2 regions of the Arthrobacter sp. JDC6 genome follow, and region 2 is predicted to be linked to the other one. Evidence: predicted binding sites of a transcription regulator. Region 2 holds the regulator's gene; the other holds the start of a gene.

Region 1 (3,404 bases), 110 kb from region 2:
TCCACTTCGTCCAGCAGCACCACCGAGTAGGGACGACGGCGCACGGCCTCGGTCAGCTGCCCGCCTTCCTCGTAGCCCACGTATCCCGGAGGGGCCCCGACCAGCCGGGCGACGCTGTGCTTCTCGCCGTACTCGGACATGTCGATCCGCACCATGGCGCGTTCGTCGTCGAACAGGAAGTCCGCCAGGGCCTTGGCCAGCTCGGTCTTGCCTACGCCGGTGGGGCCCAGGAACAGGAAGGAACCCGTGGGCCGGTTGGGGTCACTGATGCCCGCCCTGGCGCGCCGGACGGCGTCTGAGACTGCGGCTACAGCCTTGCCCTGGCCGATGAGGCGCTTGCCGAGCTCCTCCTCCATGTGCAGCAGCTTCTGGCTTTCACCTTGCAGCATGCGGCCGGCCGGGATGCCGGTCCACGCGGAAATGACCTCCGCGATGTCTTCTGCCGTCACTTCCTCCGCCACCATCTGCGCGGACTTGTCCGTCACGGCGGCCTCCGCTTCGGCAGCGGCGTTCAGCTCGCGTTCCAGCGCCGGAATTTCCCCGTAGAGGATCCGCGAGGCGGTCTCCAGATCACCCTCGCGCTGGGCCTTGTCCGCGGCGGACCGCAGCTCATCGAGCTTGGCCTTCAGGTCACCCACCCGGTTCAGGCCGGCCTTTTCAGCCTCCCAGCGGGCGTTGAGCGCGGAGAGCTCCTCCTCCTTGTCCGCCTTGTCGGCCCGGAGCGCAGCCAGCCGCTCCACGGAGGCAGCGTCGGTCTCGCCCTCCAGCGCGAGCTCCTCCATGGTGAGCCGGTCCACCTGGCGCCGCAGCTGGTCGATCTCCTCCGGGGCGGAGTCGATCTCCATGCGCAGCCGGGACGCGGCCTCGTCCACCAGGTCGATGGCCTTGTCCGGCAGCTGGCGGCCCGAAATGTAGCGGTTGGACAGCGTGGCTGCCGCCACCAGCGCGGAGTCGGCGATGGAGACCTTGTGGTGCGCCTCGTAGCGCTCCTTCAGGCCACGGAGGATGCCGATGGTGTCCTCCACGCTGGGCTCGCCAACGTACACCTGCTGGAAGCGGCGTTCCAGGGCTGCGTCCTTCTCGATGTTCTCCCGGTACTCGTCCAGCGTGGTGGCGCCGATCAGCCGCAGCTCGCCACGGGCCAGCATGGGCTTGAGCATGTTGCCGGCGTCCATGGAGGAATCGCCGGTGGCGCCGGCGCCCACCACGGTGTGGATCTCGTCGATGAAGGTGACAATCTGGCCGTCTGAGCCCTTGATCTCCTCGAGGACCGCCTTCAGCCGCTCCTCGAATTCGCCGCGGTACTTGGCGCCGGCCACCATGGAGCCGAGGTCAAGGGAGATGAGGGTCTTGCCCCGCAGGCTCTCCGGGACGTCGCCGGCCACCATCCGCTGGGCCAGGCCTTCCACCACGGCGGTCTTGCCCACGCCGGGTTCGCCGATGAGCACCGGGTTGTTCTTGGTGCGGCGGGACAGGACCTGGACAACACGCCGGATTTCGGCGTCCCGGCCGATCACGGGGTCCAGCTTGCCGGCGCGGGCCATGGCGGTGAGGTCGGTGCCGTACTTCTCGAGCGCCTGGAAGGTGTTCTCGGGGTCCGGGCTGTCCACCTTGCGGTCGCCGCGGACGCCCGGCAGGGCGGCGAGAAGTGCCTCGCGGGAGGCGCCGGCGTCGCGCAGCAGGCGGGCGGCGGCATCGTTGCCGGTGGAGAGGCCCACCAGGAGCACCTCGGTGGAGACAAAGCTGTCGCCCAGACGGTCCGCTTCCTCCTTGGCGTGCTGGATGGCCTGCAGTGCGGGCCGGGACAGCTGCGCCTGCTGGCTGGAGCCGCCCGACGTGGCGGGCAGTGCCTTGATGGCACTGCTGGCCTGGACGCTGACGGCATCGGGATCGGCGCCGGTTGCGCGAAGCAGCGCGACGGCGACGCCCTCACGCTGGTCCATCAGCGCCTTGAGGAGGTGGGCCGGTTCCACCTGGGGGTTGCCGGCCGTCGAGGCGTTCATTGCCGCGGCGGAAAGAGCCTCCTGGCTCTTGGTGGTGAATTTGACGTCCAAAGAGAGCTCCTTTCGGGGGCTTGTTGACTAAGTTGAGTCTACTACGCTCAACTTTGGACGGCGACGTCCACTAGCCATGTTTGCCCACGGCGAAACAGCTGTCCAGAGCCGGAGGTCCCGCCGGGCCTGCTTGGACAATCGGCTGCCGGGACATACTCCGCCTAGGTCCCGTACACGGACACGGCCGCGGCCTTGACCACGAAGTGCACCGTCATGCCGGGGACAAGGCCCAGGTCGGCGGAGGCAGCAGGGGTGATGTCCGCGGCCAGGCCGCCGGCCCGGACGCGGATCTGGTCGCCGTGCGGCTCGAGGTCCGTGATGGTGACGGCAAACGAGTTCCGCGGGCTGCCGTGCGCATCGTCGAGGAACACGGAAACGGCCGACGGCGGGAACACGGCGACGCCGGGACCGCCCGCCCTGGGCAGCGGGCCAGGCTCCCCGGACGCCGCGGCGGGGACGGCTTCCTCGTCGTGGCCGGCAATCCGCAGGCCGTGGCTGGTCCGCACCCCCGCCCTGTCGAGGATGCCCGGAATGAAGTTCAGCCCGGCGAGCCCGGCGGCAAAGGAGCTGCGCGGCCGCTCCAGCACCGCCCGGGTGGGGCCTTCCTCCGCGATCCGACCGTTTTCCAGGATGACCACCCGGTCCGCGAGCACCAGCGCGTCCAGTACGTCGTGGGTCACGATGATGGCCTGCCGGCCTGCGAGGACGCGCTTGAACAGGCGGCGCAGCAGCGGCGCGGAGTGGATATCCAGGGCTGCCAGCGGCTCGTCGAGCAGGAGGAGGGCGGGGTCGGCGGCGAGCGCACGGGCCACGGCCACGCGCTGGGCCTGGCCGCCGGACAGCTGGGCGGGACGCCACCCGGCCAGTTCTCCGGCCTCCACCTCGGCCAGCCAGTGCAGCGCCTGCTCCTCCGCATTCCGCTTGGAAACTCCGGCGCTGCGGGGCCCGAACGAGACATTGTCCAGGGCATTCAGGTGGGGGAAGAGCAGCGGTTCCTGGGCCAGCAGGGCGGTGCCGCGGCGGTGCGGAGCCGCCCACGTACGTTTTCCGCCGTCGAGGTCAAAGAGGGTCCTGCCGTTGAGTTCGGCCCGCCCGCTGTCCGGCCGCAGGAGGCCCGCGATGCCGGCCAGCAGGGTTGATTTACCGGCACCGTTGGGCCCCATGACGGCCACGGTTTCGCCCGGTCGGACGCTCAGGGCCACGTCGAAGCTGCGCCCGGCCACCACTGCGTGGAAGGACAATGTCACCGGACACCCCCTCCCGCCGGGGCCGGCGCCGTCGTCCTTTTGCCTGACCCGGAACGGCCCGGTGCCGGGCGCCGGTATGCAAGGGCAACCACCGCCACGGCGA
Region 2 (3,404 bases):
CGGCGATCGGCAAGATCATGTTCACCGGCTCCACCGCCGGCGGCCGCGCCATCATCAAGTCCTCCGCCGACACCGTCAAGCGGCTCACCCTGGAACTTGGGGGCAACGACGCCGGCATTGTCCTGCCCGACGCCGACCCCAAGGCCATTGCCACGGACATCTTCTGGGGCGCCTTCCTCAACACCGGCCAGACCTGCGCCGCGCTCAAGCGCCTCTACGTCCACGACGACATCTACGACGCCGTTTGTGACGAGCTCGTGGCGGTCGCCAAGCAGATGCCCATGGGCAACGGCCTGGACGAGAACAACGTGCTGGGACCGCTGCAGAACAAGGCGCAGTACGACGTCGTGGCCACCCTCGTGGAGGCGGCCAAGGCTTCCGGGGCACGCGTCCTGCTGGGCGGGAACCCGGATACCAGCCAGCCCGGCTACTTCTACCCCACCACCCTGGTGGCGGACATCGACAACGACAACCCGCTGGTGGCCGAGGAACAGTTCGGCCCCGCCCTGCCGATCATCCGCTACGGCAGCATCGACGAGGCGGTGGAAAAGGCGAACGGGCTCGACGTCGGCCTGGGCGCCTCCGTCTGGTCCCCCAACCTGGAAGCAGCCCGGGAGGTCGCGGCCCGCATCCAGGCCGGAACCGTGTGGATCAACCGGCACGGCGCCGTGGACCCGCGCATCCCGTTCGGCGGCGCCAAGCAGTCCGGCTACGGCGTGGAATTCGGCGTGGAGGGCCTCAAGGCCCTGGGCGTACCGCAGGTGATCAACGGCTGATGTTGACGCGGGAGCCCGGCACGCAAGGTTGCCGGCGCCGGGCTCCCGGGGCTTCGCGGCGCTACCCCATGGCCGGGGCCGTGGACGTCCGGCCGGCGAACTGCCGGCGGGCCCACCGGGCAAGTTTCTTGCCCTTGCCCTTCCACCAGTTGTCCTCGTCCTGGTTGTGGTGGAACCGGAAAACAATGGCCACCAGGACAAACATGCCCATCACCACGTCCACCCAGGAGGACACCACCAGGGCGATGAAGACGGTCATGGCATTGGCCACGATCGACGGGATCGCCAGGGTACGGAAGACGGTGCTGGCCACGTAACGCCGGTGGGACCGCGGGACGGACAATTCACGGACCATGTCAAAGCAGACGCAGACCACAACAATGGTCTGCCCGATGGCCAGCAGGATCTGCCCCGGCAAGGAGCTGCTGAACGCGGCCACGGATTCCATCCCCGGGCTCATGGCCGGACCCGGGTTGAAGCAGCTTCGCTGAGAACCTTAAACACGAAAACCCCCAGAAATTGCGGAACCATCGCCGCTGATCCGGCGATGGTTCCATTCAAATTCCAGGGGGCTTTTCCGTCACGAGTAGCGGGTACTCATATTTGTCCGGGGCACCGGGAAACGCTACCTGCTCTCCGGCATCCCGTTATTGTCCGATCGCACTTATTGTCCGATCGCCCGGGGCCGCCACAGCATGACCGCCTGTGACCGGGGCCGGGGGCGCTGGCCACGGGCCAGGCTCACCACATCGCCCGCGGCGCCGGCGGCGAAGATGCGCGAATCCACGGAACGCGGCCGCCGCCCGAGTTCCTCGGTGAGTTCAGCGATCCGGCTCTGGAGGGCTGCCACCTGGTTTTCGAGTTCCAGGATGCGCTTGATCCCCTCCAGCGACACACCTTCGTGCGACAGCCGCTGCACTTCCCGCAGCATGTTCACGTCACGCTGCGAATAGCGCCGGGACTTTCCGGGGGCACGGCTGGGCTTGACGATGCCAAGCCTGTCGTACTGCCGCAGGGTCTGGGGGTGCATGTCCGCCAGCTCTGCCGCCACCGAAATCACAAAGATCGGCTGGTCAGCATTGATGTCCACGGCTCACCTCCGCGCCTAGAGCCGGGCCTTGGCTGCCAGGCCCTCGCGAACGTCCGCCGACGACGTGGCCTCGGCGAACGCCTTGACCGCAGCTTCGGCGTCCTTGTTGAGATTCTTGGGAACCGCGACGTCGATCGTCACCAGCAGGTCGCCGGTGGCCTTGGGCGTCTTGACGCCTTTGCCCTTGACCCGCAGGGTACGGCCGGACGGCGTGCCTGCCGGGACGCGGACCTTGACCTTGTCGCCGTCGATGGTGGGAACTTCGATGTCCGCGCCCAAAGCAGCCTCCGGGAAGGTGACGGGGACGTGGATCCGGAGGTTGTCGCCGTCGCGCGTGTAAAACGCATGTGGCTGGACCGACACTGAGACCACCAGGTCACCATTGCCGGCAGGACCGGGCTGGCCCTTGCCACGCACGCGGACCTTCTGGCCGTCCTTGATACCCGCGGGAACCCGGACATCGATGACCTCGCCGCTGGGTTCACGCAGGCCGATGGTGGTGCCGCGGATGGAGCCGGCAAAGGAGATGCTGGTCGACGCGGTCCGGTCGGCGCCCTTCTGCGGGGCACGCTGGAATCCGGGGGCGCCGCCGAAGCCGCCGAAGAGGTCGGCGAACTCGGGCGGGATGCCGCCGGCGGAGGGATTGAAACCACCGGCGTGCCGTCCGGTATTGCCGGTGAACAGGCCGCCGAACATGTCCTCGAACCCGCCGTTGGGGGCGCCGGCGCCGCCGGGAGCAAAGCGGGCCCCGCTGCCCATGGCCCGGATGGCGTCATACTGCTGGCGCTCATCCGGATCCGAAAGCACCGAATAAGCCTCGGAGATGTCCTTGAACTTCCTCTCGGAAGCGGCGTTCCCCGCATTCGTATCAGGGTGGTGCTGCCGCGCAAGCTTCCGGTAGGCCTTCTTGATGTCGGCGTCGGAAGCGTCCTTGGCAACACCAAGGATCTTGTAAAAGTCCTTGTCCACCCAATCCTGGCTAGCCAATGGCGTTTCCTTTCAAAGTACAAAAGCGTTAGGGCGAGATTACCGCTGAACGCCGGAGCGGATGAGGGGGCCCGGGCGGGACCCCCTCATCCGCGGAGGCGAGGGGCAACTAAGCCGGGACGGCCACGATCACCTGGGCTGCGCGGAGGACACGGTCGCCTGACTTGTAGCCGGAGCGGAGGACCTGGCTGACGGTGTCAACCTCGATGTCCTCGCCGGGCTGCTGGATCAGGGCTTCGTGGATCGTGGGATCGAACTCCACGCCGGTTTCGTCGATGCGGACCAGGCCGTAGGTCTTCAGCGCGTTCTCCAGTTTGGTGGCGATCGCGGCGAAGGGGCCGTCGGTGAGGTCACCGTGCTGCCGTGCGGCGTCGACGTCGTCCAGAACCGGGAGCAGGGAATTCAGGACGCCGATGACGGCCATTTCCCCTGCCACGGCACGGTCGCGTTCAACGCGCTTGCGGTAGTTGACGTACTCAGCCTGAAGGCGGAGCAGGTCGTTGCGCAGTTCGGCTGCCTCGGCGCCGGCGGACCCTGCGGGCGCACCCTGG

The links. The regulator HspR, encoded in region 2, represses chaperone genes until heat shock. The targets are predictions, from matches to a motif close to AAGTTGAGTCNNNNNGACTCAACTT.
Region 1: a site for HspR is predicted at 2,084-2,108, ahead of clpB (ATP-dependent chaperone ClpB). Genes of this name have one in related genera too.

Annotation. Positions count from the first base shown of each region.
Region 1 covers NZ_CM151278.1:470,226-473,629, reverse strand. The annotation lists gene clpB (ATP-dependent chaperone ClpB) at 1-2,054, opposite strand, end outside; gene ACV095_RS02145 (sulfate/molybdate ABC transporter ATP-binding protein) at 2,216-3,301, opposite strand; gene ACV095_RS02140 (ABC transporter permease) at 3,298-3,404, opposite strand, start outside.
Region 2 covers NZ_CM151278.1:358,371-361,774, reverse strand. The annotation lists gene ACV095_RS01630 (aldehyde dehydrogenase family protein) at 1-776, shown strand, start outside; gene ACV095_RS01625 (hypothetical protein) at 838-1,224, opposite strand; gene ACV095_RS01620 (heat shock protein transcriptional repressor HspR) at 1,441-1,866, opposite strand; gene ACV095_RS01615 (DnaJ C-terminal domain-containing protein) at 1,882-2,853, opposite strand; gene ACV095_RS01610 (nucleotide exchange factor GrpE) at 2,963-3,404, opposite strand, start outside.